DNA from 2 places in the Buttiauxella sp. 3AFRM03 genome. Region 1 is predicted to be linked to the other one. Evidence: predicted binding sites of a transcription regulator. Region 1 holds the regulator's gene; the other holds the start of a gene.
What was found. Region 1 encodes ArgR, which controls arginine synthesis, uptake and breakdown. Its sites were predicted from a motif close to ANTGAATAAAAATACANT; they were not measured.

Region 1 (15,642 bases):
ACGCTCAGGTTCGGTCAGAGAAGCGAGGAATGAATCACGTTCAAATACGCGAGTCATGTAGCCTTTCATCTCTTTAGAACCAGCGCCTGTCAGCTCGATACCCATCTGCGGCAAACGCCACAGCAGTGGTGCCAGGTAGCAATCTACCAGACTGAACTCATCACTCAGGAAGAAAGGTTTCTGAGTAAATACAGGTGCGATAGCCAGCAATTCTTCACGTAATTGCTTGCGAGCAGCATCAGCTTCTTGAGCCGAACCGTTCATCACGATATGCATCAGCGAATACCAGTCTTTCTGGATACGATGCATGTACAGGCGACTTTCACCACGTGCAACCGGGTAAACCGGCATTAATGGTGGATGCGGGAAACGCTCATCAAGATATTCCATGATGATACGGGATTCCCACAGAGTAAGTTCGCGGTCAACCAGGGTCGGTACGCTGTGATTTGGGTTGAGGTCAATCAGATCCTGAGGCAGGTTATCCGTTTCCACATGCTCAATTTCAACGCTAACACCTTTTTCCGCCAGTACGATACGTACCTGATGGCTATAGATGTCAGTAGGACCGGAAAACAGCGTCATCACCGAACGTTTGTTGGCAGCGACAGCCATGAAAACCTCCAAGTTTATTCAGAAAATTACTGCTAATAGCCGCAAGCGGCAACTAACCTGACCGTTTGATACCCATTACGCTGGAAGACCACCAGTTGCCTGAAAACGAGGCGAAAATAATCTGATGCCGACCACAGGGCAGAAAATTGGTTGATAGTTTACCAGATTTTACGGGTTTTGTGGGGAGCGGATCTGGAATTTGCCTAAAAAGTGTTTTATATCATAATGTTAGATACACTAAATATAATTTTCAGGCATAAAAAAACCCGGTACAAGACCGGGCTTTTTCGCAAATTGTACTCTGCAAAAAGCAGACGACAATTAACGCTTGGAGAACTGAGGACGACGACGTGCTTTACGCAGACCGACTTTCTTACGTTCAACTTCACGAGCATCACGAGTAACGAAGCCAGCTTTACGCAGTTCGCCACGCAGGGACTCGTCGTACTCCATCAGAGCGCGGGTGATACCGTGACGGATCGCACCAGCCTGACCAGAAGTACCACCACCTTTAACAGTGATGTACAGATCGAATTTCTCAACCATATCAACCAGTTCCAGCGGCTGACGAACTACCATGCGGGCAGTTTCACGACCGAAGTACTGTTCCAGAGAACGTTGGTTGATAACGATTTTGCCACTGCCCGGTTTGATAAAAACGCGAGCTGCGGAACTTTTGCGGCGACCAGTGCCGTAGTATTGATTTTCAGCCATTGCCATAATCCCGATTAAATGTCCAGAACTTGCGGTTGCTGTGCCGCGTGGTTGTGCTCGGTGCCCGCGTAAACTTTCAGTTTACGGAACATAGCACGGCCCAGCGGGCCCTTTGGCAGCATGCCTTTAACCGCGATTTCAATCACACGCTCAGGACGGCGGGCAATCATCTCTTCAAAGGTCGCTTGTTTGATACCACCGATGTGACCGGTGTGATGGTAATACACTTTGTCAGTACGCTTGTTGCCGGTTACAGCAACTTTTTCTGCGTTCAGAACGATGATGTAATCACCAGTATCAACGTGCGGAGTGTATTCCGCTTTGTGCTTACCGCGCAGGCGGCGAGCCAATTCAGTAGCCAGGCGACCTAAGGTCTTACCGTCAGCATCAACAACGAACCAGTCGCGCTGTACGGTTTCTGGTTTAGCTGTAAAAGTTTTCATTAAAAGCTTACCCAATAAATAGTTACACGTAGGTGTTCACCCAAACGTTTAAAATCAGTTCAAGGTTCACACGACAAAGTCCGGCAAACCTACCCCTTCGAATAGCCAATGCCAGCACGACCAAGTTTTGGGAAAAAAACTTTGGTTGTAACGTGGGGTCGCAAGATTATAGGGAAGTCGCCCCCAAAGGTCGAACCTTTTTGTAGTTTTTGTCGCAGTTTGTGGTCAGCTTGCATGCGAATTGTGGTTCACGGCATATGCGGCAATCGCAAATACTCTTCACTTTGCATTTCCTGCAGGCGAGACAGGCAGCGCTGAAACTCAAAGCGTAATCTTTCACCCTGATAAATCTCAAACAGCGGGACGTGCGCTGAAACCACCAGCTTGACGTGGCGCTCGTAAAATTCATCAACCAGCGCAATGAATCGCCGCGCTTCGTTTTCGTTTCGAATCCCCATCACCGGCACGTTAAATAGCATCACGGTATGAAAAAGACGCGACAGCGCAATGTAATCGAGTTGGCTGCGGGCATCGACGCACAAGGTATTAAAATCTACCGCCAGTGTTTGATTGGCGATTCCGAGGGTCGCTAAAGGACGATGGTTTATTTCCAGCACCGGTTCCCCTTCGCGTATCGCGCCAGCCAGTGCAGTGTAGAGTTTATCCATCTGCTGCGCGGTTTGGTCATTCAGCGGAGAAAGCCACAGGTGAGCCTGGGTCAGCGTTCTCAGGCGGTAATCAATGCCAGCATCCACGTTCATCACTTCGCAATGGCGTTTTATTGCCTCAATCGCAGGCAGAAAACGCGCACGCTGCAAGCCATTACGATACAGATCATCAGGGGGAATATTTGAAGTCGCCACAAGGGTAATCCCCCTGGCAAACAATGCCTGCATCAGTGAACCAAGCAACATTGCATCGGTGATATCTGAAACAAAAAACTCATCAAAACAGAGAATATCTGTCTCAGACTTAAACTTATCGGCTATCAATTCCAGAGGATCGGTTTGCCCTTGAAGCTCACCCAACTCTTCGTGAACCCGCAACATGAAGCGATGGAAGTGCAGCCGAAGCTTACGCTCGCCAGGTAGACTCTGAAAAAACATGTCCATTAGCCATGTTTTCCCGCGCCCTACGCCGCCCCACATATACAGCCCGCGAACCGGCTCCTGAGCCACTGAAGCACTACGTTTACCAAACAGTTTGCCAAGGAAGCTACTGCTTGCAGGGAGCGTCGGTGTTTGGCTGCTTAACGCCTGCCAGATTGCATCCAGCCGGGTTACGGCTTCATGCTGAACATCATCGGGTTGATAGCTGCCCTCAGTCAGAGCTTGTTGGTAGCGCGATGCGGGAGAGAGATTTTGCATGGTATTATGGTATTTCCTTAAAAATCGGATTGCCGTTTACTTAGTACTCAAAAAAGGACGGTTGTCGAAAAAAAGGCCGTTCTACCCTAAGCGATGCTGCGTCAGGATTCCACTTCTCTTAGGTTAACGGTTATAGTGGCTACATTACCCTACGGAAACACAAGACAACGGGAGAAGTTCATGACCTGGGAATATGCGCTAATTGGGTTAGTTGTTGGCATCATCGTTGGTGCAGTTGCTATGCGTTTTGGCAACCGCAAGCTGCGTCAGCAGCAGGCCATGCAGTACGAAATCGAGAAAAACAAAGCAGAACTTGAAGAGTATCGTGAAGAGTTAGTCAGTCATTTTGCCCGTAGCGCAGAGTTGCTGGATAACATGGCTCATGATTATCGCCAGCTTTATCAACATATGGCGAAAAGCTCCAGCAGCCTGTTGCCTGAAATGTCAGCCGAAGCGAACCCGTTCCGTAACCGCCTCGCTGAGTCAGAAGCCAGTAATGATCAAGCTCCGGTGCAGATGCCGCGTGACTATTCTGAAGGTGCGTCCGGTTTGCTGCGTACCGAGCGCGCAAAACGCGATTAATCACAAATGTAAAATTTATCCTTGGGGTGCAGCTTTCGCACCCCAATCTCTCCTCAGCGCAGCTATCATTTACTAGTATCTATTCACTCTATAACAACATTGTTACCCGGCTGATATTTCAATAATATCGGCGTGTTATCGGGTTATCCTTTTCCAGGTTCAGGTCACGAGAGCAAGCCATCAATGAAGAAACAAACACTGTTGTTGAGTGCCTTAGCGTTAAGTGTCGGACTGACGTTCGGTGTTGCATCGCAAGTGAATGCGTCGTTGCCTGCGCAGATTCCGGGTCAGCCAGCGTTGCCGAGTCTTGCGCCGATGCTGGAAAAAGTATTACCCGCAGTGGTTAGTGTTCAGGTTGAAGGAACGGCCGCTGCCCCGACTCAGAAAGTCCCTGAAGAATTTAAAAAGTTTTTTGGCGAGGATATGCCCCCTTCTGAAGCTCAACCATTTGAAGGGCTGGGTTCCGGCGTCATCATAAATGCTGAGAAAGGCTATGTGCTGACCAATAACCACGTCATTAATCACGCCGAAAAAATCAGCGTGCAGCTGAATGATGGACGTGAGTTTGATGCCAAATTGATTGGCGGCGATGATCAAAGTGATATTGCGCTGATTCAAATCCAGAAGGCGACCGGCCTGACGCAAATCGCGGTAGCGGACTCAGACAAACTGCGAGTGGGTGATTTTGCAGTTGCCGTGGGTAACCCATTCGGTCTGGGGCAAACAGCAACTTCCGGGATTGTTTCAGCACTGGGGCGCAGCGGTCTAAACCTCGAAGGACTGGAAAACTTTATCCAGACAGACGCCTCAATCAACCGAGGTAACTCCGGCGGTGCACTGCTGAATCTGAATGGCGAGCTCATTGGTATTAACACGGCAATCCTTGCGCCAAGTGGCGGTAGCGTCGGTATCGGCTTTGCTATTCCGAGTAATATGGCGCAAACCCTGGCGAAACAATTGATGGAGTTTGGCGAAATTAAGCGCGGCATGTTGGGCATTAAAGGCACAGAAATGAGTGCTGATATTGCCAAAGCATTTAATCTGACCACCCAGCGCGGCGCGTTCGTCAGCGAAGTATTGCCTCAATCGGGTTCAGATAAAGCAGGCGTAAAAGCCGGTGATGTAATTACCAGTCTGAATGGCAAAAATATCAGTAGTTTTGCCGAGCTACGTGCCAAAATCGCCACAACGGAGCCTGGAACGGTGGTGAAACTTGGCTTGCTGCGTGACGGAAAACCACTGGAAGTGAGCGTGACACTTGATAAAAGTACCGCATCCTCTGCCAACGCGGAACTGGTCATGCCTGCGTTGCAAGGTGCAACGTTGAGCGACGGTCAGTTAAAAGATGGCACTAAAGGCATCAAACTGGATAGCGTTGAAAAAGGCACACCAGCTGCGCAAGCCGGCTTGCACAAAGATGATTTTATCATTGGCGTTAATCGCGAGAAGGTCACAAGCATTGCCGAGATGCGTAAGGTGCTGGAAAGCAAACCAGACGTTATTGCGCTGCATATCGCACGCGGTGAAGAGAGTCTCTATCTGTTAGTGCGCTAATCTGCTCAGTAATCGGACATCGCGGTACGATGTCCGATTAACTCATGCTATTCTGCTTCCGGTTTATCATTGACTAACTCAAATACATGTTTCTGAAGATATTACGCTCGGTGGTGATTGGCCTGATTGTGGCGGGATTGTTGTTGGTAACGATGCCAACGCTTCGCCAGAAAATCATTCCCTTAGCGCCCTCGAACTTTGACAGTGCCGACGAAACGCCGCTGAGCTACAACTCAGCGGTGCGTCGTGCTGCGCCTGCTGTGGTCAACGTTTACAACCGCAGTGTCGGCAGCAATGCCAGTAACCAGTTACAAATTCGCACTCTCGGCTCTGGTGTCATCATGGATGAGCGCGGCTACATCATTACCAACAAACACGTCATTAATGATGCTGAGCAAATTATCGTTGCTCTGCAAGATGGTCGCGTTTTTGAAGCGTTACTTGTGGGTTCTGATAGCCTGACCGATTTGGCCGTGCTGAAAATTAATGCCACCAGCCTCCCGGTGATTCCAATCAACAATAAGCGCGTACCGCATATTGGTGATGTCGTCATGGCGATTGGTAACCCGTATAACCTCGGGCAGACCATTACACAGGGGATCATCAGTGCTACCGGTCGTATCGGCCTGAGCCCGTCCGGCCGCCAGTCGTTCCTGCAAACTGACGCTTCAATCAACCACGGTAACTCAGGCGGCGCATTGGTTAACTCGCTGGGCGAACTGATGGGTATCAACACCCTGTCGTTTGATAAAAGTAACGATGGTGAAACCCCTGAAGGTATTGGCTTCGCCATACCAACACAGCTCTCCACCAAAATCATGGATAAGCTGATTCGCGATGGCCGCGTGATTCGTGGCTACATTGGGATTGGCGGGCGCGAGATAACGCCATTACATGGCCCCGCAACCGGCATTGATCAGATTCAGGGAATTATCGTTAACGAAGTGACACCTGACGGCCCGGCGGCTAAAGCAGGTCTGCTGGTTAACGACGTGATTATCTCTGTGAACCACAAACCCGCAATTTCGGCTTTGGGCACCATGGATCAGGTGGCGGAGATTCGTCCAGGCTCTGTCATTCCAGTTGAAGTGATGCGTGAAGATAAGAAGCTGACGCTACAAGTCACGATTCAGGAATACCCCGCGACAAACTAATAAGTCGCAGGCGAAAAAAAACCGGAATCTACATTCCGGTTTTTTTATCTCTAAAGCTCAGGGTTTATTTGTTAACAAACTCTTCGCCAAGGGTAATATCTTTCTTCAGAGTATCAAGCATCCCTTCCAACGCCTGGTGCTCGAAAGCGCTCAGTTTGCCGTAAGATTTATGCTCTGCGATACCGTTTTTACCCAGCAGCAATGGCTGAGAGAAGAAACGAGCGTGTTCGCCATTCCCTTCAACGTACGCACATTCAACCACATTGCTTTCGCCTTGCAGCGCGCGAACCAGTGACAGACCAAAGCGCGCAGCTGCCTGGCCCATTGACAGGGTTGCAGATCCGCCACCCGCTTTAGCTTCTACAACTTCGGTCCCAGCATTCTGGATACGCTTAGTCAGGTCAGCAACTTCTTGCTCGGTGAAGCTAACACCAGGAATCTGCGACAGCAGTGGCAGAATGGTCACACCGGAGTGGCCGCCAATGACAGGAACTTCGATATCAGTCGGCTGTTTGCCTTTCAGTTCCGCAACAAAGGTGTTGGAGCGGATGATGTCAAGCGTGGTCACGCCAAACAGTTTGTTTTTGTCGTAAACACCTGCTTTTTTCAGCACTTCCGCAGCAATCGCAACGGTGGTATTCACTGGGTTTGTGATAATACCGATACAGGCTTTCGGGCAAGTTTTAGCAATCTGTTGAACCAGATTTTTCACGATTCCCGCGTTGACGTTAAACAGGTCTGAACGATCCATACCTGGTTTACGTGCCACACCCGCAGAGATCAGCACGACATCTGCACCAACCAGTGCAGGTGTTGCGTCTTCACCGCAGAAACCTTTGATTTTCACATCAGTAGGGATATGACTCAGATCGACTGCAACACCAGGGGTTACCGGTGCAATATCATACAGGGAGAGTTCTGAACCTGAAGGCAGTTGGGTCTTGAGTAGAAGGGCAAGCGCCTGGCCAATACCGCCTGCTGCGCCGAGGACTGCAACTTTCATCCTAAACTCCTTATTATGGTTAGCAAATAGGTGCCGTAACTCCATGCGGTGGCGACCATAATCCAGGGAAGGGGTAATTACAATCTTCCCGCTTTAGGATTGCGAGGTTGAGCATTCCTGAAACGTTACTGCTGCATTTACTCGCCGGGTGGAAACGACGCCTTAGCGCCCGGTCACAACCTGATGTTGTCACATCAACGGCGGTTACATTACCCCTCCATCCGCAGCAAAACAACATCATTTTGATAACATTTAGTTTACTTGGCATCTTATTTTAGAGTCGTGACGAAGGCATGTTTCTCGATAACAAAATTTGATAATATCCGCCTCTTTCATAACATTATTTCAGGCCTTCACCCAGCCAATAATTTGCATAATAATTCATTTAAATGCATAATAATGTTATCTTCGTTGACCTGAACATGGGTGATATATGCGTATTTCCTCAAAACAAGAAGAATTAGTCAAAGCGTTCAAAGCATTATTAAAAGAAGAGAAATTCAGTTCTCAAGGTGAAATCGTTCATGCTTTGCAAAATGATGGTTTCGAAAACATCAACCAATCCAAAGTCTCTCGTATGCTGACCAAGTTTGGTGCGGTGCGTACCCGCAACGCCAAAATGGAAATGGTGTACTGCTTACCAGCCGAGCTTGGCGTGCCAACAACGTCCAGCCCGCTGAAAAACCTGGTACTGGATATTGATTACAACGATGCCGTTGTTGTTATCCACACAAGCCCAGGGGCGGCACAGTTAATTGCACGTTTGCTGGATTCGTTAGGTAAAGCTGAAGGTATTTTGGGCACGATTGCTGGTGATGACACCATCTTTACCACCCCGGCAAGGGACTTCACTGTAAAAGAATTGTATGAAGCAATTTTGGTGTTGTTCGAACAAGAGCTGTAAGCATTACTTCCGTATTCCCGCTGTCAGTACGGCGGGAATAACACCTTCATAACAATCCCCTGGCTGTCATCGTTTATACGTAAATCCCCTTATTTAGGCTTTCCCCAAATCTAAACATCTCTCTCATCAGCCGGTTATGTGATGAATCGCACAAAAAGCCAATTCATGCCATCTCATTGTTTTTACTTATATTTAACAAAAAATCAGCAATAAAAGACTCATTTTAATAACTTTACGTAATATAAAAAGCCTCTATTATTGTAAAGTTTCATAGAGAATAATTAGCGTGGTATTAATTTTGTGGGTTATTAGTGTATACTTGATTTTGTGATGAGGGTCACGAAATAAAGGCCCCAATAAAAGAATACGACGAGGCGAAAATTATGAACATGAAATCAACTTTAGTTACCGCAAGCCTGCTCTCGATGCTGTCATTCGGCGCTTTTGCAGCGACATCTATTAATACCGAACAGGCACAAAACCGCCAGGCGATGGGTTCAGTGTCTGTCAGCCAGGTCGGTAGTGCTCCGATGGACATGCACCAGTTGCTGAATAAGAAAGCTGAAGAGCAAGGCGCTTCTTCTTACCGCATCATTGAAGCCCGTACTGGCGACCAATGGCATGCAACAGCAGAGCTGTACAAGTAACAGCCCGGTAGCAATAAGCAAAAGCAATACAACGATAATCCAGACAACGGCCCCAAGAACAATAAAGCAGTTTAGCCCTTCCGGTCGTTGAGAAAACCATTCAGGAGTAAAGATTATGAAAACCAAATTAACTATCGCAGCACTGAGCCTTTTCTCTGTTATCTCTTTTGGCGCTAACGCAGCCGCACATCAGGTAAACAGCGAACAAGCACAAAACATGCAATCTATGGGTAGCATTTCTGTCAGCCAGGTTGGCAGTGCACCAATGGATATGCGTCAGGAATTATCACAGAAAGCGACTAAAGAAGGTGCATCGGCATATCGCATTACCGAAGCACGTAGTGGCGATGCATGGCATGCCACCGCTGAACTGTATAAATAAACCCTCGTCGTCAAAACTGACGGCTTTGCCCCCGCTCGCGGGGGCTTTTTTATGCCCTAAAATCGTGATTAACCACGCACGTTAAAACGCAATTGCCCTTCCAGTTCCTCTTCTGCTTCGTCGAAAAGCAAAATCAACGCCCCGTAGCGCCGCCTTTGCATCTCCGGCAGGTGAACAAATTCTATTTCCACCGGGAGAGGTAAGATGCCTCCAACGACGACATCCCATAAACTATCGAGATCGTGAACCTGTTTTTTCTCAAGTTGAAATACCTGGATAAAGTGACGATAGAATCCCGGCTGATCTTCTATCTGACTAAAATCAAAGGTGTATTTTTTCATTACTTGCCACCTTAACCAGAGCGCTCTTATCTTTTGAGCTTCTACAGCCCGCCAATATGCAAGGTTTTGACTTCCAGAAACTCATCCAGGCCCAGTACCGAGCCTTCTCGCCCTAGTCCAGACTCTTTCACTCCGCCAAACGGCCCCAACTCAGTCGACACCGCACATTCGTTAATACCAATCATCCCACTTTCAAGTGCTTGCGAAACGCGGAATACACGCGATAGATTTTGAGTATAGAAGTATGCCGCCAAACCAAATGGCGTATTATTCGCCCGCTCAATAACTTCCCCTTCCGTTTTAAAACGGAAGCAAGCAGCGAGTGGCCCGAAGGTTTCTTCATGTGCCAGTTTCATTTCATCGCTGGCATCGACAATCACCGTGGGCTGCCAGAAGTTGCCCCCCAACGCATGGCTCTTACCTCCCACCAGCACTTTGCCACCTTGCGCGATAGCATCTTCGATATGCTCACGCACTTTATCGACTGCGGATTTTTCAATTAATGGCCCGACAACCACGCCCTCTTCCAGGCCGTTACCGACTTTCAGTGCCTTAACCGCATCGGCCAGTTTATTCACGAACTGGTCATAAACACCGTCCTGAATAAAGAAACGATTCACGCTAACGCAGACCTGGCCTGCATTACGGAATTTGTTAGCAATGGCCCCTTTCACTGCGTCGTCGATATCCGCGTCATCAAAGACGATATAAGGCGCATTACCGCCTAATTCCATCGACACTTTCTTCATGGTTTCCGCGGCGTTGCGCACTAATGTTTTGCCAACTGCCGTAGAACCGGTAAACGAAATTTTACGAACCGCGTGGCTCGCCATTATCGCGTCGCTAATTTCTTGCGTGTTCCCTGCGACGGCATTTAATACCCCATCAGGTACCCCGGCTTTTTTTGCCAGCGCCAGTAAGGCAAAGGCTGATAGTGGTGTGTTGTTAGCTGGTTTAATCACGCCAGTACAACCCGCAGCAAGCGCCGGGCCGAGTTTGCGTGTCAGCATCGCCATGGGGAAATTCCACGGAGTAATTGCCGCGACAACACCAATTGGCTCGCGGGTTGCCAGAATGCGTGATCCAGGTTTGGCTGGAGGGATGATTTCACCATTTGCCCGTTTGGCCTGCTCAGCGAACCACTGGATAAAACTTGCGGCGTACTCAACCTCACCTTCCGCCTCTTTCAGCGGCTTGCCTTGTTCGGTGGTCATTAAGCGCCCGAGCCAGGCTTTGTTCTCAATAATTAACTGGAACCAACGGTAGAGGATGGTTGAACGTTCTTTGGCGGTTTTTGCACGCCATGCAGGAAAAGCTTTAGCGGCTGCGGCAATCGCATCTTCAGCTTCCTTTTTGCCTGCTTTTGCGACTTTAGCGACAACTTCACCGGTGGCAGGATTGAGAACGTCGAAGGTTTCGTTCAGCTTGTGCCATTCACCATTGACCAGATAACCCGTGTTAAATAATTCACTATCCTGGAGTGCCTGATTTGTCATAATTTTCTCCCGTTATGAATTGCGCATCCAATAAGTATAGATACAAAAAAGCCGACGCAGGCGTCGGCTCGGGTTAGGCATTTATCAGGGCGTGCTGGTATTTATGCAACACATGCGCCAGCCGTTTCACCGGTTCGGTGACTTGTAGCGGCGCCTCCCAAACACGCAATTTCTCCTGGTAAATATCCAGCTCCTCCAATAATTGTTTGAAGTAGCGCTGTTTTTTATCATCACTTGATGCCGAAGTAAGCTTATCAGCCGTGTTTCGCAACTGGCGATGGAATGCTGAGAGATCATCATTCACCGGGATCGGTGCATCACGTAATCGCTGGTGCGCGATAATCAATGTCAGCGCCAGGCGGTAACGATCGATATCACCCGGGAACATATTGAGCAGTAAGAAAAGCTGCTGATAGAGCGCTGGCAGATGGTTTTCTTTACGGCGCGCTTTGTTGGTGGTCAGCGCAGAAACTGCCGCAGAAACAAATTGATTAAGCAGCGTGCGGCCCGTGCGCTCTTTTGAATTATCGCGGATAAGCAAGATAACCATCATCGCCAGGAAACAACCCACTATTTGCCCCAATGCGCTGTCCAAAAACGAGCTGAAATGAAACGTCATTGGGTTATCTAAAACGATAATATTGATGGTACTTGCCAATGCCCCCATCGACCCTAAGCGGCGCTTTTGTACTTCAATGCCCATAAAGAAACCCAGCAATGCAAGGCTGATGCACAGCAGCAACATACTTTGCTGAGTCGACGGAATCACCACTAAAAAATAGAACGCACCGAGCGGCAAAGCGGCAATGGTACCGTACAGAAAATCAATAGCCACCATGCGCGGATTGGGTAAACGCATCGCCAGCGAAGTCACAACGGCAATCATAACCATCGCACCGCTGCCCGATGTCCAGCCCGTCCATAACCAAAATAAGCAGCCAAGAATGCAGGAAATCGTGGTACGCCAGAAGTTTATCATCGCGTGATGCCCTTCTGCAGACTGCACTTTGATGACCACTTCCTGGGTCAAAACCTCTTCTTCCACCGCGCTAATACGGGTGTTGCTGATAACGCCACGTTTTAGCAACAGATAGCGGCTGAACGCGCCTACCCAACTGCTTATTGTGGCGGGTGTATTTTTATCGCCAGTGTATGAAATGGCTCTGCGGATAACTTTCACCTGCTTATGAACATCAGCAGCGGTTTCTACAGGTAACTCAAACAACATACGGAATTCAGGAGTCATATATTCCGGACGCGTGTTTTGAATCAGAAATGTTTCGCAAGCCTGGGTGATAAGCGTTAGCGAGAGCGAGTTGATCGCTTTCAGGCGGCGATTAGCACGATTCCAGCGTGAGGATTCAATATTGAGATTCCCGCGCATCCCTTCCAGAGCGGTAGTGCGGCGCACCAGGCCACTCCAGGCCTTATCAACTTCCTCTTTGTCACCATGAGCAATACACAACTGCATCAGGCGATAGTGGTCCACCAGCAGGTTATCCAGCTCACGATCAATTTCTTGCTTAATGGAACGCGGGGAAAAAATTAAATCGGCAAGAATCGCGCAAACAATACCAATCACAATCTCACTACACCGCTCGACCGCAAATTGTGGGGTGACAAGCGGGTTGGCTTGAATGGTGATAACAATGATTAACGCCGTGTAGCCAGAAAGCCCCCAGGCGTAGGAATTTTCAACTTTAACCAGCGAGGAAATCCAGGTACAAAAACCAGCCCAAATACAGCATACCAACAGCATCACAACAGGTGCACGAATCATTGAAGTGATGATTAACAGCGCGGCAATACAGCCAATAAAAGTACCGATGATACGCAGCATTCCGCGATAGCGAATCGCCCCTGAATAGGGTTCACCGCCAGCCGCAAACGCCGGGCCAGCCGCTACAATCGCCGCAGTTAGCACCGCCCAGCGCGGAGTTTCCAGTTGAAAATGGAAACCAACAAACACCGCCAACACGATGGCAAAAGCCAACTTGAAGGCAAAGCGTAAATGTAAGTGCGAGATGAAATACATGTCAGCCTATGCTTAGCCGAACTCACGCAAACGATGCATGAATTTAATGAATACCGAATCGTGGTTGATATCTCTGTCTTTATCGCCAGTCACAACAACCGTGGCCGTGGTTCCCGCCGGGAAAAGGTTAGCTTGCTGATCATCAAGACGAATTCTCACGGGCACACGCTGTGCCAGACGCACCCATTCCAGGTTTGAATCAACCGTCGCCATCCCTTTTGCATCTTTGGTACTGCTGGCGTTAGTCACCCCGGCAGAAATGCTATCAACCGTGCCGCGTAATACGCGATTACTGCCCAGTGGCGTGATTTGTACCCGGAAACCTGGGCGAATACCGTCAAGCTTGGTCTCTTCCATGTAGGCCAGAATGTAGAAACTACCCTGTTTTACCAACGCTACCGCCGTGGAACCACGGGTAATAAACTCGCCAGAGTAGACATTCAGGTTGGTTATCCAACCATCAGCAGGCGCGCGGATAATCGTGCGTTGCAAATCCAATGCAGCCAAATCACGGGTTGCTTCGGATTTTGCTAATTGATGCAGAACGGTTTGTAGCACGTTGTTAGATTGGTCAATTTCTTCCCGTGACATCGCCTGGGTGCCCAGTGAATTACGACGCCCAGCTTCACGGCGTTTCTCCCCGGCCAAAACTTGGTAATAAGCGACATCGGCCTGGGCTTGCTCCAGGGCTTTCTGATAACGTGGCTGATCGATGGTGAAGAGAATCTGATCTTTCTTTACCAGTTGGTTGTCATGGACTTTAACGTCAGTGATTAAACCCGATACGTCCGGAGCAATCGCGACAACATCTGCGGTGAAGCGGGCATCACGCGTCCACGGGGATTCGGTATAAAACACCCAGGCACGGAAGATAGCGATGAAAGCCAGCAGCACCAAAATCAGTGTGATGGCCGTGCGGGTCATTTTTCTTGTAAGTGCTTTCACATCAACCTCAAACAAACAGGCGCGAGATTAGATAAAACAGGCAGCAATAAAGCGCTGTATTAAATAATGCCGGGTGCCAGACAAAATCATAAATTCCCGTCGGAGTCAGCAGACGGCGAACCAACCAGAACAGCGCCAGCGAAAGAATTAGCTCGAAGAATATCGGCGGAAAAGAAAGACCGAATATCACGATAACGGGAAATAGACTCATGTTAACCTTGCAGAAAATTCGGAAGACACCAACCCAGGAGCTGCCAGAAATGTTGCGCTAACGACTGATACGGGTGGTGTTAGTAATAATATATTAACGTAATTGTTAGCGGGTTATCTATAATGTGTGATCTAAATCACTTTTAAGCCAGAGTGAACAATGGAAAGACTTAAACGCATGTCGGTGTTTGCCAAAGTGGTCGAGCTTGGCTCTTTTACCGCAACGGCCAGGCAGCTGGAAATGAGCGTATCGTCCATCAGCCAAACCGTTTCCAAACTTGAAGATGAGTTACAGGTAAAGCTGTTAAACCGCAGCACGCGTAGCATCGGGCTGACTGAGGCCGGTAAAATCTACTACCTCGGCTGCCGCAAGATGCTGCACGAAGCGCAAGAGGTGCATGAGCAACTCTACGCTTTTAACAACACGCCAATTGGTACGCTGCGTATCGGCAGTTCTTCAACTATGGCACAAAATGTCCTTGCCTCCATGACCGCCGAGATGCTCAAAGAGTACCCCGAGTTAACGGTTAATCTGGTGACAGGCATTCCCGCGCCCGACCTGATCGCTGATGGTCTGGACGTAGTGATTCGTGTAGGTGCTTTACAGGATTCCAGTCTGTTCTCGACGCGGCTCGGATCGATGCCTATGGTGATTTGCGCCGCCAAAAGTTATCTCCAGCAAAATGGCACGCCGGAAAAGCCGGCCGATCTTGCCAGTCACTCGTGGCTGGAATACAGCATTCGTCCACATAATGAATTCGAGTTGATAGCACCTGAAGGGCTGACGACGCGGATGATCCCGCAAGGGCGCTTCGTGACCAATGATCCCATGACATTAAGTCGCTGGCTAAAAGTGGGGGCTGGTATCGCTTATGTCCCGTTGATGTGGGTGATCGATGAGATCAATGACGGAACGCTTGAGATCTTACTGCCGAGTTATCAATCCGACCCGCGCCCGGTATACGCGTTGTATACGGAAAAAGATAAGTTGCCGTTGAAAGTACAGGTCTGCATTAACTACCTGACTGAATATTTCGTGAAGGTTTCGCACCTCTATCAAGGGGTACGAGATAAGAAAGGACGTGCGATAGAAAACAGCCGGGAGTAAACCCGGCTGTCATTGTTTTACGCTGTGCCGCCAACCGTCAGGTTATCGACTTTGAGCGTTGGCTGGCCGACACCGACAGGCAGGCTCTGCCCCTCTTTGCCGCAGACACCGACACCGTTATCCAGCGCCAGATCGTTACCGA
Region 2 (15,642 bases), 620 kb from region 1:
CATTCAGCCATGAGATACTTAATCCTCTTATCAATATAAATGTGCTTCAATCGGACAACACACGACAGAAGCGATTTTCTGGACGTAGTGTACAGCGTTTATTGATCCGCGGTCTGCGGCGCTATCACCCTAAAGCGTATAATTTTAACGGCTATTGCGCGTTTGCTCAATCTATACGCAAAGAAGTTTAGATGTCCAGATGTATTGACGTCTAACTCAGCAGTGTTTACTCTGGTCTCTGACTTTTATTCGACCAGCAAGGATTCGAGAGCCATGACGCGTAAACAGGCAACTATCGCAGTACGTAGCGGTTTGAACGATGACGAGCAATACGGCTGCGTTGTACCCCCTATCCATCTTTCCAGTACTTATAATTTCACCGGATTTAATGAACCGCGCGCGCATGATTACTCGCGCCGTGGCAATCCTACGCGTGATGTCGTACAGCGTGCGCTGGCCGAACTGGAAGGTGGTGCGGGCGCAGTGCTGACAAATACCGGCATGTCAGCAATCCATCTGGTGACGACTGTTTACCTGAAGCCTGGCGATCTGCTGGTGGCTCCGCATGACTGTTACGGCGGCAGTTATCGTCTGTTTGACAGCCTGGCAAAACGCGGTGCATACCGTGTTTTGTTTGTCGATCAAGGTGATGAAGCTGCTTTAGCGGCAGCACTTAACGAAAACCCAAAACTCGTGCTGGTCGAAAGCCCAAGTAATCCCTTGTTACGAGTGGTAGATATTGCGAAAATCTGCGCCGCCGCGCGTGAAGCCGGGGCAATCAGTGTAGTGGATAACACCTTCCTGAGCCCGGCGTTGCAAAACCCGCTGGCATTGGGCGCAGACCTGGTTCTGCACTCTTGTACTAAATACCTGAATGGTCACTCAGATGTGGTTGCCGGTGTGGTGATTGCGAAAGACGCGGAAACCGTCACCGAGCTTGCCTGGTGGGCAAACAACATTGGCGTAACCGGCAGTGCTTTCGATAGCTACTTGCTGCTGCGTGGCCTGCGTACACTTTCACCACGTATGGAAGTGGCGCAACGAAATGCCCAGGCGATTGTCGATTTCCTGCAAACGCAACCGCTGGTGAAAAAGCTGTATCATCCTTCGCTGCCAGAAAACCAGGGCCATGAAATTGCTGCTCGTCAGCAAAAAGGTTTTGGCGCGATGCTGAGTTTTGAATTTAATGGCGACGAGCAAACGCTGCGTCGATTCCTGAGTAGCCTGACTCTCTTCACGTTAGCGGAATCGCTGGGTGGAGTAGAAAGTTTGATTTCACACGCGGCGACGATGACCCATGCGGGCATGGCGCCAGAAGCGCGTGCAGCAGCAGGGATTTCAGAAACCTTGCTGCGTATTTCGACTGGCATTGAAGATAGTGAAGATTTAATTGCTGACCTGGAAAATGCGTTCCGGGTTGCAGCCGAGGGGTAAGCATGAGTGTTTCAGCACCAGCAGCGGCGCCGGTTCGCCAACTGCATAAATTTGGTGGCAGTAGTCTGGCAGATGTGAAGTGTTACCTGCGCGTTGCAGGGATCATGGCCGAGTATTCTCATCCTGGCGACATGATGGTGGTTTCCGCCGCCGGTAGCACGACCAACCAGTTGATTAACTGGCTAAAATTGAGCCAAAGCGATCGTCTTTCTGCTCATCAGGTTCAACAAGCGCTGCGTCGTTATCAGAGCGAGTTGATTAGCGGCCTTGTGGCTCCTGAGGTTGCTGATGCTCTGATCGGTGCATTCATTCAGGATCTTGAGCGTCTGGCGGCTTTGCTGGATGGCAAAATGACTGACGCAGTGTATGCCGAAGTCGTAGGTCATGGTGAAATTTGGTCTGCACGCCTGATGTCTGCGGTGCTGAATCAGTTAGGTCATCCGGCTGCATGGCTGGATGCGCGTGAATTTATGCGCGCTGAACGTGCTGCTCAACCACAAGTTAACGAAGGCTTATCCTGGCCTTTGCTGCAAGAACTTATGGCGCAACATCCGCATAAGCGCCTCGTCGTTACCGGCTTTATTTGCCGTAATGATGCGGGTGAAACCGTGCTGCTTGGCCGTAATGGTTCTGACTATTCCGCCACTCAAATTGGTGCATTGGCTGGGGTTTCCCGCGTGACCATCTGGAGTGACGTTGCCGGGGTTTACAGCGCTGACCCACGTAAAGTGAAAGATGCGTGCTTGCTGCCTCTTTTGCGCCTGGATGAAGCGAGTGAGCTGGCTCGCCTGGCCGCTCCTGTCCTGCACGCCCGTACCTTGCAGCCTGTTTCTGGTAGCGATATCGACCTGCAATTACGTTGCAGCTATTCACCAGAACAAGGTTCAACACGTATCGAGCGTGTGCTGGCTTCCGGTACTGGCGCACGTATCGTCACCAGCCACGATGATGTCTGCCTGATTGAACTGCAGGTTTCCCCGCAGCAAGATTTTAAGCTGGCACACAAAGAGCTGGATACGTTGTTAAAACGTGCTCAGATTCGCCCGCTGTCTGTTGGCGTTCATCCCGATCGTAACCTGCTGCAACTTTGCTATACCTCAGAAGTTGCCGGCAGCGTGTTAGAAACGCTCACGAAAGCTAACCTGCCGGGCGAATTACGTCTGCGTGAAGGCCTGGCGCTGGTGGCGATGGTGGGCGCAGGCGTATGTCGTAACCCGCTGCATAGCCACCGCTTCTGGCAGCAGTTGAAAGACCAGCCTGTTGAGTTTATCTGGCAGTCTGAAGACGGAATTAGTTTGGTTGCGGTACTGCGTGTTGGCCCAACTGAAAATCTCATCAAGGGTCTGCATAAGTCCCTGTTCCGCGCTGAAAAACGTGTTGGTCTGGTGCTTTTCGGTAAAGGGAATATTGGTTCTCGCTGGCTGGAATTGTTCGCCCGCGAGCAAGAAACTATTTCTGCGCGTACCGGTTTTGAATTCGTTCTGGCGGGTGTTGTAGATAGCCGCCGCAGTTTGCTGAATTACGAAGGGCTGGATGCCAGCCGCGCGCTCGCTTTCTTTAACGACGAAGCGGTAGAGCAGGATGAAGAATCCCTGTTCCAGTGGATGCGTTCGCATCCGTATGACGACTTGGTGGTTCTGGATGTGACGGCGAGTGAGCAATTGGCCGATCAGTATCTTGATTTTGCCAGCCACGGTTTCCACGTGATCAGCGCCAATAAACTGGCCGGTGCCAGCAACAGCCAGAAGTACCGTGAAATTCGCAACGCCTTTACCAAGACAGGCCGCCACTGGTTGTATAACGCCACCGTGGGTGCAGGTTTGCCGGTCAACCATACCGTTCGTGACCTGCGTGAAAGCGGTGACTCAATTCTTGCCATCAGCGGTATTTTCTCCGGTACGCTCTCCTGGCTGTTCCTGCAATTCGATGGCACGGTGCCGTTTACCGATTTGGTGGACCAGGCCTGGCAGCAAGGGTTGACTGAACCAGACCCGCGCGTTGATCTTTCCGGTAAAGACGTGATGCGCAAGCTGGTGATTCTTGCCCGTGAAGCAGGTTATGACATCGAGCCAGATCAGGTGCGCGTTGAATCGCTGGTAACAAACGGTAGTGAAACTGGTTCAATTGACCATTTCTTTGAAAATGGCGATGAGCTGAACGAACAGATGGTTCAGCGTTTTGACGCGGCTCAGGAAATGGGTCTGGTGTTACGTTACGTGGCGCGTTTCGATGCCAATGGTAAAGCGCGTGTCGGCGTGGAGGCGGTGCGCCCTGAGCACCCGTTGGCTTCGCTGCTGCCGTGCGATAACGTTTTCGCCATCGAAAGCCGCTGGTATCGCGATAACCCGCTGGTGATTCGTGGGCCTGGCGCTGGTCGGGATGTGACGGCTGGCGCTATTCAGTCGGATCTCAACCGTTTGGCGCAGTTGCTGTAAACGGTGCAGTGACAGAAATACCGAGGCCAGCTTTAGCTGGCCTTTTTTCATCCTCCCCTCGAACATGAATAAATTTCAACTTGAGTGAGAAATCCTCATTTCTTGTGTTGAATTTTCTGTTGACGACGTCACGCTTTTCCTTCATCTTGCTATCTGGACGTCTAAACGTCTGGATAGCAACAAAACACAACATCACATAATAAAATGCGATTAATGAGGTAAGGGTATGAGCTTTTTTCACGCCAACCAGCGGGAAGCACTGAATCAGAGTCTGGCCGAAGTCGCCGGGCAAATTAACGTTTCCTTTGAATTTTTCCCGCCGCGCACCAGTGAAATGGAACAAACCCTGTGGAGCTCAATTGATCGACTCAGCAGCCTGAAGCCAAAATTTGTCTCCGTGACTTACGGCGCAAACTCGGGCGAACGTGACCGCACGCATAGCATCATCAAAGGCATTAAAGACCGCACCGGTCTGGAAGCGGCACCGCACCTGACTTGTATTGATGCAACGCGCGATGAACTGCGTGCTATCGCGCAGGATTACTGGAATAACGGTATCCGTCATATCGTGGCTCTGCGCGGTGATTTACCGCCAGGCGGCGGCAAACCGGATATGTACGCTTCTGACCTGGTGACGTTACTTAAAGATGTCGGTGACTTTGATATTTCTGTCGCCGCTTACCCGGAAGTTCATCCTGAAGCGAAAAGTGCGCAGGCTGATCTTATCAACCTGAAGCGCAAGATTGATGCCGGTGCAAACCGCGCTATTACTCAGTTCTTCTTCGATGTAGAAAGTTATCTGCGCTTCCGCGACCGCTGCGCCGCTGCGGGTATCGACGTTGAAATCGTGCCGGGTATTCTGCCGGTCAGTAACTACAAGCAGGCACACAAATTTGCCACCATGACCAATGTGCGCGTTCCGCACTGGATGGCGCAAATGTTTGAAGGCCTGGATGACGACGCGGAAACTCGCAAAATGGTCGGTGCTAATATTGCGATGGATATGGTGAAAATTCTCAGCCGTGAAGGCGTGAAAGACTTCCACTTCTATACGCTAAACCGCGCAGAGATGAGTTACGCAATTTGCCACACGCTGGGTGTTCGCCCGACTATCTGATTGAAGAAAATGGCCCGCAAGGGCCATGACTTTCTCCGCAGTAAACTCACATCCATTCTCCTGATTTCCTTCGAACTTTTAATTCTTAATTTTGAAAGTTTATGGGGTTGTCGACGTTTTGTTAAAAAAACTTTTGCTACCTTGCCTCTGGTCAGAAGGTAATAACTATCAAATCTGTAGTTTTTTTCATCTATAACTTATCTGCAGAGATGTATATCCTGGTACTACAACAGTGAAAGGGAGCAGGAAGATGAGCACGAACGAAAACGATCATAATACGTTGTCAGCAGGAAAGTGCCCGTTTCATCAGGGCAGTCAGGATGTAAGCGCAGGAGCGGGTACAAGCACTCGTGACTGGTGGCCAAAGCAACTCCGTGTTGACCTCCTCAATCAGCACTCTAACCGTTCAAACCCCCTGGGCGAAGATTTTGACTACCGCAAAGAATTCAGCAAACTTGATTATTCTGCTCTGAAAGGCGACCTCAAAGCCCTGTTAACCGATTCTCAGCCATGGTGGCCTGCTGATTGGGGCAGCTATGCCGGGCTGTTCATTCGTATGGCCTGGCATGGTGCTGGCACCTATCGTTCAGTCGATGGTCGTGGTGGCGCAGGCCGTGGTCAGCAGCGTTTTGCTCCTCTTAATTCCTGGCCGGATAACGTTAGCCTTGATAAAGCCCGTCGCCTGCTGTGGCCTATTAAACAGAAATATGGTCAGAAAATATCCTGGGCCGATCTTTATGTGTTAGCGGGGAACGTGGCGCTGGAAAACTCCGGTTTCCGTACCTTCGGTTTTGGCGCTGGGCGTGAAGACGTTTGGGAGCCAGACCTTGATGTGAACTGGGGTAATGAAAAAGCCTGGCTTGAGCATCGTGATCCTGAAGCGCTCGCCAAACGCCCATTGGCCGCGACCGAAATGGGGCTGATTTATGTTAACCCGGAAGGGCCAAATGCCAGTGGTGAACCGCTCTCCGCGGCCGCTGCCATTCGTGCGACTTTTGGCAATATGGGGATGAACGACGAAGAGACTGTCGCGCTTATCGCGGGTGGTCATACGCTGGGTAAAACCCACGGTGCGGCGGAAGCAACCCATGTGGGCGTCGATCCGGAAGCCGCGCCAATTGAAGCGCAGGGTTTAGGCTGGACGAGCAGCCACGGCTCAGGTGCAGGTGCTGATGCGATTACTTCTGGCCTGGAAGTCGTCTGGTCACAAACGCCAACGCAGTGGAGTAACTACTTCTTCGAGAACCTGTTCAAATTTGAATGGGTACAGACGCGCAGCCCGGCTGGTGCCATTCAGTTTGAAGCTGTAAATGCACCAGAAATCATTCCTGATCCTTTTGACCCCTCGAAAAAGCGTAAACCAACAATGTTGGTTACCGACCTGACGCTGCGTTTTGACCCAGAATTCGAGAAAATTTCACGTCGTTTCCTTAATGATCCTCAGGCATTCAATGAAGCCTTTGCCCGCGCATGGTTCAAGCTGACTCACCGCGATATGGGGCCAGTAGCGCGTTATATCGGCCCGGAAGTGCCAAGAGAAGAACTGATTTGGCAGGATCCGTTGCCGAAAGCGACATTCAGCCCAACACCAGCAGATATCGACCACCTGAAAGCAGAAATTGCCCGTTCCGGTTTGTCAGTGAGTGAACTGGTGTCTGTCGCCTGGGCATCGGCCTCTACTTTCCGTGGCGGCGATAAACGTGGCGGTGCTAATGGTGCGCGCCTGGCACTGGCACCTCAGCGTAGCTGGGATGTGAATGCGACGGCAGCGCGTGCTCTGCCAGCGCTGGAAGCGATTCAGAAAGCCTCTGGTAAAGTATCTTTGGCCGATATCATTGTACTGGCCGGTGTGGTGGGTGTTGAGCAGGCAGCGGAAGCGGCTGGCATCAGCGTACGTGTTCCGTTTATTCCGGGTCGTGTGGACGCCAGCCAGGATCAGACCGATATCGAGATGTTCAACCTGCTTGAGCCAGCGGCAGACGGGTTCCGTAACTACCGTGCTCGCGTGGATGCGGCGACAACAGAATCCCTGCTGATTGATAAAGCACAGCAACTGACGCTGACCGCACCAGAACTCACCGTGCTGGTAGGTGGTTTGCGTGCGCTGGGTGCGAATTTTGATGGCGGTAAACAAGGTGTATTCACCGATCGTCTTGGCGTGCTCAGTAACGATTTCTTTGTCAACCTGCTGGATATGCGCACCGAATGGAAAGCGACCGATGACTCTTCTGAGTTGTTTGAAGGCCGCGATCGTCAGTCGGGTGAGGTGAAACATCTGGCGACTCGTGCAGACCTGGTCTTTGGTTCCAATGCGGTTCTGCGTGCGCTGGCGGAAGTGTATGCCAGTGGCGATGCTAAAGAGAAGTTTGTGAAAGACTTTGTTGCAGCCTGGGTGAAAGTGATGAATCTGGATCGCTTTGACCTGAAATAATCTGCTATCTGACATGAAAATCCCCGCGTAACTGCGGGGATTTTTTATGGGTATTATTCCCAGGCTTCTAACAGGCGCTGACCGTACTGGTCAGCAACTAACAGCGCGGCAATGGCTTGATCAACTGTCACACCGCCAGGCATATTGTGGATAGTTTCGCCTTCTGCACAGGCAGCTCTCGCAACAATGCGCATTTTTTCTGCAACTTCAGTTTTGATATCCAGCTGTGCCAGCGTGAGCGGTAAACCTACCGAGTGACACAGTGCGGCAACGGTTTCGAACTCTTCTTGCGAGGCGTTTTCCAGCACTAACTGGGTCAGCGTACCGAAAGCCACTTTTTCGCCATGATAGAAATGATGCGCATCTGGAATTGCGGTCAAACCGTTATGAATTGCATGAGCCGCCGCGAGGCCGCCGCTTTCAAAACCGACGCCGCTCAAATAGGTGTTGGCTTCGATGACGCGTTCCAGTGCTGGCGTAACAACATGCTGCTCTGCTGCAAGCATCGCTTTTTCACCCTCTTCGAGCAGTGTGTTGTAGCACAATTCTGCCAGAGCAAGCGCGGCATGAGTGCAACGGCCACCCGCCATAGTCGTGGCACCGCTGCGTGAACATGCGCGGGCTTCAAACCAGGTCGCCAGAGCATCACCAATCCCTGCAGCCAGTAAACGAGCTGGCGCACCGGCGACGATTTTAGTGTCGACAATAACCATTTCGGGGTTGTTGGGGAGCAGCAGATAACGGTCGAATTCGCCGGTATCGGTATAAATAACGGAAAGGGCGCTACATGGAGCGTCTGTGGAGGCAATGGTCGGAGCTATCGCGACCGGAACATCTATAAAGTGCGCCAGTGCTTTTGCGGTATCGAGCGTTTTTCCGCCACCGATACCCAGTATTGCACTGCACTGCATTTTTTCTGCCACGGCGCGTAAACGATTTATTTCATTTTGCGAACATTCACCGCCAAATGGCGCGACTTCTAGCGCTAATCCGGCATCCTTCATGCTTTTGCTTAATGCTTCCTGCGCAAAACCTAATACAAATTTATCACCCACGACCAGCCAACGTTCGGCCAGTGGGCTCAGATATTCTCCTAGTCTTGTAATGACATCGGCACCCTGGATGTATTTACTCGGTGATTGAATGATGCGATCCATACTTTATTTCCCTTATAAGTGGATAGGGTCAAGTCCGTGAGTCGAGTCTTGCCCGAACTTCACTACTACTGACTCTACCGTAGGGGTGTTGAGTATTTGTTGAGCTACATCTAACGGCAGGGTGATCGTTTCGCAGACTGGCAGTTAATATCGTGGGTGGCACCGCATAGGGGTAAAAACAAAAACCCCGCTTGCGCGGGGTTTGAAAACTGCCTGATTTCGGGCTTAACCCGTGTTACGCATACCTGCCGCAACACCGGCAATGGTCACCATCAGCGCCTGTTCTACCTGCGCATTTGGTTCCTCACCTTTCTCTTCCAGTTGACGAGAACGGTGCAGCAATTCAGCCTGCAATACGTTCAACGGATCGGTGTAGATGTTACGTAACTGGATAGATTCGGCGATCCACGGCAAGTCGGCCATCAGATGGGAATCGTTGGCGATATCCAGCACCACTTTGATATCCGCTTCCAGTTGGTCGCGTAGCTGTTTACCTAGCTTCCACAGTTCCGGTTTCACCAGACGTTGGTCGTAGTATTCCGCCAACCACAAGTCAGCTTTGGCAAAGACCATTTCCAGCATCCCAAGGCGTGTCGAGAAGAATGGCCAGTCGCGGCACATCGTTTCCAGCACATCTTGTTTGCCATCTTCGACAACTTTTTGTAACGCGGCACCCGCGCCCAACCAGGCTGGAAGCATCAGACGGTTCTGCGTCCAGGCGAAAATCCATGGAATGGCTCGCAGAGACTCAACGCCACCGTTAGGTTTACGTTTCGCAGGGCGTGAACCCAGCGGCAGTTTACCCAGTTCCAGCTCTGGTGTTGCTGAACGGAAATACGGCACGAAGTCTTCGTTTTCGCGGATATACCCACGATACATATCACAGGAGGTCGCAGACAGATCCTCCATGATATGTTTCCACTCTTTCTTCGGCTCTGGCGGCGGCAGCAGGTTAGCTTCAAGAATCGCACTGGTGTAGAGCGACAGGCTGCTGATAGTGATTTCCGGCAGACCGTATTTGAAGCGAATCATCTCGCCTTGTTCAGTCACGCGCAGGCCGCCTTTCAGGCTGCCCGGCGGTTGAGAAAGCAGAGCTGCATGCGCTGGCGCACCGCCACGACCGATAGAACCGCCGCGTCCGTGGAACAGCGTCAGGGTAATTCCGGCTTTCTCGCAGGTTTTGATCAGCGCATCTTGTGCCTGATACTGCGCCCAGGATGCCGCCATCACGCCTGCGTCTTTTGCCGAGTCAGAATAGCCAATCATGACCATCTGTTTGCCCTGAATAAAGCCGCGATACCAGTCGATATTCAGCAACTGAGTCATTACGTCGTCGGCGTTGTTCAGGTCGTCGAGGGTTTCGAACAGTGGAGCCACAGGCAGCGCGAAAGTGCAGCCCGCTTCTTTGAGTAACAGGTGAACCGCCAGCACGTCCGACGGCGTTTTTGCCATCGAAATCACGTAAGCCGCGATTGAACCACGTGGAGCTTCGGCAATGACTTTGCAGGTATCCAGCACTTCGCGAGTTTCTTCGCTCGGTTCCCACTGGCGCGGCAAAAGTGGACGCTTAGAGTTCAGTTCACGGATCAAGAAGGCTTGTTTGTCCGCCTCGGACCAGCTTTCGTAATCACCAATGCCCAGGTAGCGAGTCATCTCGCCCAGCGCTTCGGTATGGCGAGTACTTTCCTGGCGGACATCAATGCGCACCAACGGAACGCCGAAGCATTTCACGCGGCGCAAGGTGTCGAGTAACTGACCGTTAGCGATAATGCCCATACCGCAAGCTTGTAGCGACTGGTAACACGCGTAGAGCGGATCCCAAAGCTGTTCGTTTTGCGTCAGTAAACCTTCTGGTTGTGGCAGATGCTGGCCTTTCAGGCGTGCTTCCAGCCAGGCTTGAGTCACCATTAATTGCTGACGAATGCCTTTCATGATGCAACGGTACGGCTCTTGTGCGGCGTCCGGGCCTGCAAGTTCGCTCAGTTCAGGCGTGCATTCCACCATCGAAAGCTCAGAAATCAGCACCTGAATATCGCGCAGGAACAGGTCGGTGGCTTTCCAGCGGCTGAGCAACAGCACGTGGCGGGTAATATCGGCGGTCACGTTCGGGTTGCCGTCGCGGTCGCCGCCCATCCAGGAGGTGAATCGTACCGGGACGAAATCGACCGGCAGTTTGTAATTCAGATTGTCTTCGAGTTGCTCGTTCAGTTCGCGCAGGTAGTTAGGAACCCCTTCCCACAGGCTGTTTTCAACTACCGCAAAACCCCATTTCGCTTCATCTACAGGGGACGGGCGGTATTTACGGATTTCATCGGTGTGCCAGGCCTGTGCCACCAGTTGGCGCAGACGGCGCATAATCTGGTTACGTTCGTAATCGGCAATGTCGCTATGGTCGAGTTGTTTCAGGCAGCTGTTTACTTCAACCAGCTTGTGAATCAGGGTGCGGCGGGTGATTTCGGTTGGGTGTGCGGTCAGAACTAATTCTAATGACAGCGATTCAACAGCATCACGAACGGCATCTTCGCTAATATCCGGCTGATTTTTTAATTTTTGGAGTGTCTTAGCGATAACTTCGGGATTGCTGGCGGCTTCGCCATTAGCGGAAATACTGTGATATTGCTCGGCGGTGTTGGCCAGGTTCAGGAACTGGCTGAATGCACGGGCTACAGGGAGTAGTTCGTCATTAGACAGGTTCTGTAACGTGGTGAGCAACTCTTGACGGTTCGCTTCATTGCCCGCTCGTGACGATTTCGACAACTTACGGATTGTTTCTACCCGGTCAAGGATGTTTTCACCTAATGCATCTTTGATGGTATCCCCGAGCAACTTGCCGAGCATACTGACATTACTTCGCAAAGCGGAATATTGTTCGTTCATTGTAGTCCCACACACCCCATCTTTTTATGTAACTTAATTTCACCCGTGAAGGTTCAACACCGTCTTTATAAAGCCACGTAAGTTATCATTCGTCAATTGCTACGAAATCGTTTCAGCAAACGAATAAATGGCGCTAATTCATGAAATTTAATTACTAACTTCGTGGATAAGCGTTTCTTATGAGGATCCGCTAAAAAGCAGCTGAAAAAGGGGGCAAAACCCCCTGAATCGCTATTTTTCAATGCCAGCAAAAATGATGCACAACCTGTGTAATGAGTTTGCGAGTTGGCTCGATAAACCGTGTTTCGAGGTATTCGTCCGGCTGGTGTGCCTGGTTTATAGAACCTGGTCCCAGAACCAGCGTCGGGCAAATGGTCTGAATAAATGGCGCTTCGGTGCAGTAGTTCACCACTTCTGTTTGCGCGCCTAATAACTTTTCGACCACTTGTACTAGCTGGTGGTCTTTGGCGCACTCATAGCCCGGAATCGGCGGGTGAAGTTCAGAAACCGTCAGGCGGCCTGGCCATTTCTGGCTTACCGGTTCCAGCGCTTCGTTAAGCAAACCGTTAAGATCATTTAACGTAAGGCCCGGAAGCGGGCGAATATCCATATGCAGTTCACAACAGGCACAAATACGGTTGGCGGCATCGCCACCGCTGATATGGCCGAGGTTTAGCGTTGGATACGGCACGGTGAAGGCATCGTGGTGATAACGCTCTTTCAGCGTGTTTTTCAGCGACATGATGTGGCCGATTGCGTCGTGCATCAGTTCGATAGCGTTCACGCCCCGAGCGGGATCGCTGGAGTGACCGGACTGGCCAAGAATGCGGATTGCGTTAGAGATATGGCCTTTGTGGGCGCGCACTGGCTGCAACGAAGTCGGCTCACCAATAATGGCGCAGTCCGGGCGTATGCTGGTGTTTTCAGAGAAATAGCGTGCGCCCGCCATAGTCGTTTCTTCATCGGCGGTTGCCAGAATATAGAGCGGCTTTTTAAGCGTCGTCACATCCACATCGCGCAGCGCATCGAGAATAAAGGCGAAGAAACCTTTCATATCGGCAGTGCCGAGGCCGTACAGTTTATTTTCATGTTCGGTCAGCGTGAACGGATCGCGTGTCCAGCGGCCATCGTCGAACGGAACGGTATCCGTGTGACCCGCCAGCAACAACCCACCGGCACCGGTACCGGTGCTCGCCAGCATATTGAATTTATTACGTGTACCTGGTACGGGTTGTATTTCGACATTAAAGCCAAGATCGCGGAACCAGCCCGCCAGCAAATTGATTAAAGACTGATTGCTCTGATCCAATGCACTGTCGGTAGCGCTGATGGAAGGGGTGGCGATCAATGCGCGGTAAATCTCGATAAAAGGAGGTAATTTCATCTTCACTGTTGACAGGCCTTAGCTCAGGTTGGTATACATAATCATGCAGTAATATTGAATAAAAATACATTATTACCTGCCGCGATGGAACCCCTGGTTCCGGTGGATTGAACCACGTCGTTGTACGTTGGGTGATGGCTTTCAGCTGACACCTTTAGCAGACACAACCTAAGAAGGTGTACAGCCGAGATGTTGAATACGCTGATTGTTGGTGCCAGCGGTTATGCAGGCGCAGAGCTTGTGACCTATTTGAATCGCCATCCTCATATGAACATAACCGCTTTGACGGTTTCAGCGCAAAGTAATGACGCAGGAAAATTGATATCTGATTTGCATCCGCAATTAAAAGGTATCGTGGACATGCCGTTACTGCCAATGTCGGATATCAGCGAATTTACCGATGGTGTGGATGTTGTTTTTCTTGCCACAGCCCATGAAGTCAGCCATGACCTGGCACCGCAGTTTCTTGCGAAAGGCTGCGTTGTCATTGACTTGTCCGGTGCATTCCGCGTCAACGATGCTAAGTTTTATCAACTCTATTACGGCTTTACGCATCAGCACCCTGAATTGCTGGAGCAGGCGGTTTATGGCCTCGCGGAATGGCAGAGCGACAGAATAAAAGAAACCAGTTTAATTTCTGTGCCTGGCTGCTATCCAACGGCCTCCCAACTGGCGTTAAAACCTCTGATTGAAGCGGGTTTGCTGGATTTAAACCAGTGGCCGGTGATTAACGCAACCAGCGGTGTGAGCGGTGCAGGGCGCAAAGCGGCGATCTCTAACAGTTTCTGCGAAGTGAGCCTGCAACCGTATGGCATTTTTAATCATCGCCATCATCCCGAAATTGTCACGCATCTCGGGACTCCAGTGATTTTCACTCCACACTTGGGCAATTTCCCGCGCGGGATTTTGGCGACCATTACTTGCCGCCTGAAAGCCGGGGTGACCCAGCAGCAAGTCGCCGAGGTGTTTAATCAGGCTTATCAAGATAAACCGTTAGTGCGCCTGTATGACAAAGGCGTGCCAGCACTGAAAAACGTGGTTGGCCTGCCGTTCTGCGATATTGGTTTCGCAGTGCAGGGCGAGCATCTGATTGTCGTCGCGACCGAAGATAACCTTCTGAAAGGCGCGTCGGCCCAGGCTGTGCAGTGCCTGAATATTCGTTTTGGCTTTGCCGAAACGCAGTCTCTTATTTAATCGGCTGGGTGAATGATGAATCCATTAATTATCAAATTAGGCGGCGTACTGCTGGATAGCGAAGAAGCGCTGGAGCGCTTGTTTACCGCGCTGGTGAACTATCGTCAGTCCCATCAACGTCCGCTGGTGATTGTTCACGGTGGTGGCTGTGTGGTTGATGAGCTGATGAAAAAGCTCTCCTTACCGGTGACCAAGAAAAACGGCCTGCGTGTTACGCCTGCTGACCAGATTGACATTATTACCGGTGCGCTGGCGGGTACGGCGAACAAAACGTTGTTGGCGTGGGCCAAAAAACATGACATCAATGGTGTCGGTCTTTGCCTCGGCGATGGCGACAGCGTCACGGTGACCAAACTCGATGAAGCATTGGGCCATGTCGGCCTTGCAAAGCCAGGTTCAGCTAAGCTGATTACCACGCTGCTGGATTCCGGTTTCCTGCCGATTGTTAGCTCTATTGGCGTTACCGCTGAAGGCGAGCTGATGAACGTCAATGCCGATCAGGCCGCTACGGCACTGGCTGCCACGCTCGGCGCGGATCTCATTCTGCTGTCAGACGTCAGCGGTATTCTGGATGGCAAAGGGCAACGTATTGCAGAAATGACGGCGGCAAAAGCCGAGCAGTTGATCGCTCAAGGCATTATTACCGACGGCATGATTGTTAAGGTTAACGCGGCGCTGGATGCAGCACGTACGCTGGGTCGCCCGGTGGATATTGCGTCATGGCGTCACGCGGAGCAGTTACCTTCTTTATTTAACGGCGTGGCCATTGGCACCCGTATTCTGGCTTAGTTTTGAAAGGATAAGACAATGCAAAATCACGGCATCAAAAAAATCGTTCTCGCTTATTCTGGCGGCCTTGATACTTCAGCCATCATTCCATGGCTGAAAGAAAACTACGGCGGCTGTGAAGTGGTCGCTTGTGTGGTGGATATCGGCCAGGATCGTGAAGACCTGAAAGGTGTTGAGCAAAAAGCACTGCGCTCTGGCGCAACTGAGTGTTATGTCGTTGATGCGCGTGAAGAATTCATCAGCGATTACGTCTATCCAGTATTGCAGACTGGCGCACTGTACGAAGGCAGCTACCTGCTGGGTACGTCTATGGCGCGTCCGCTGATTGCGAAAGCACTGGTTGATGTCGCCACTAAAGTGGGCGCCGATGCGCTGTGCCACGGTGCGACCGGCAAAGGTAACGACCAGGTCCGTTTCGAATCCACCTGGGCTGCACTGGCTCCACATCTGAAAGTGGTTGCGCCATGGCGTGAGTGGGATTTGCGTTCCCGTGAAGCGTTGCTGGATTACCTGAAAGAGCGTGATATTCCGACCACCGCGTCACTTGAGAAAATCTACAGCCGTGATGAAAACGCATGGCACATCTCCACTGAAGGCGGCGTGCTGGAAAGCCCATGGAATGCACCAAACAAAGATTGCTGGGTGTGGACTGTTGACCCTAAAGAAGCGCCAGACCAGGCAGAGCAAGTGACGGTTACTGTTAAGCAAGGCAAAGTGGTTGCGGTTAACGGCGAAACCATGACGCCTTATCAGTGCCTGGAAACGCTGAATAAGATTGGCTCTAAACACGGCATTGGCCGTATCGATATCGTAGAAAACCGTCT

Region 2: a site for ArgR is predicted at 12,889-12,906, ahead of argC (N-acetyl-gamma-glutamyl-phosphate reductase). Genes of this name have one in related genera too.

Annotation. Positions count from the first base shown of each region.
Region 1 is NZ_CP033076.1:3,493,755-3,509,396, reverse strand. It holds gene sspA (stringent starvation protein SspA) at 1-615, opposite strand, end outside; gene rpsI (30S ribosomal protein S9) at 937-1,329, opposite strand; gene rplM (50S ribosomal protein L13) at 1,344-1,772, opposite strand; gene zapE (cell division protein ZapE) at 2,021-3,139, opposite strand; gene zapG (Z-ring associated protein ZapG) at 3,320-3,721, shown strand; gene degQ (serine endoprotease DegQ) at 3,905-5,275, shown strand; gene degS (outer membrane-stress sensor serine endopeptidase DegS) at 5,362-6,429, shown strand; gene mdh (malate dehydrogenase) at 6,494-7,432, opposite strand; gene argR (transcriptional regulator ArgR) at 7,866-8,336, shown strand; gene yhcN (peroxide/acid stress response protein YhcN) at 8,720-8,983, shown strand; gene yhcN (peroxide/acid stress response protein YhcN) at 9,099-9,365, shown strand; gene D8682_RS17845 (hypothetical protein) at 9,434-9,706, opposite strand; gene D8682_RS17840 (NAD-dependent succinate-semialdehyde dehydrogenase) at 9,748-11,202, opposite strand; gene aaeB (p-hydroxybenzoic acid efflux pump subunit AaeB) at 11,276-13,237, opposite strand; gene aaeA (p-hydroxybenzoic acid efflux pump subunit AaeA) at 13,250-14,182, opposite strand; gene aaeX (p-hydroxybenzoic acid efflux pump operon protein AaeX) at 14,190-14,393, opposite strand; gene aaeR (HTH-type transcriptional activator AaeR) at 14,553-15,500, shown strand; gene tldD (metalloprotease TldD) at 15,518-15,642, opposite strand, start outside.
Region 2 is NZ_CP033076.1:2,874,454-2,890,095, reverse strand. It holds gene metJ (met regulon transcriptional regulator MetJ) at 1-11, opposite strand, end outside; gene metB (cystathionine gamma-synthase) at 274-1,434, shown strand; gene D8682_RS14940 (bifunctional aspartate kinase/homoserine dehydrogenase II) at 1,437-3,869, shown strand; gene metF (methylenetetrahydrofolate reductase) at 4,096-4,986, shown strand; gene katG (catalase/peroxidase HPI) at 5,237-7,417, shown strand; gene D8682_RS14925 (glycerol dehydrogenase) at 7,471-8,574, opposite strand; partial or broken gene D8682_RS14920 (fructose-6-phosphate aldolase) at 8,587-8,709, opposite strand; gene ppc (phosphoenolpyruvate carboxylase) at 8,800-11,451, opposite strand; gene argE (acetylornithine deacetylase) at 11,690-12,841, opposite strand; gene argC (N-acetyl-gamma-glutamyl-phosphate reductase) at 13,025-14,029, shown strand; gene argB (acetylglutamate kinase) at 14,042-14,818, shown strand; gene D8682_RS14895 (argininosuccinate synthase) at 14,837-15,642, shown strand, end outside.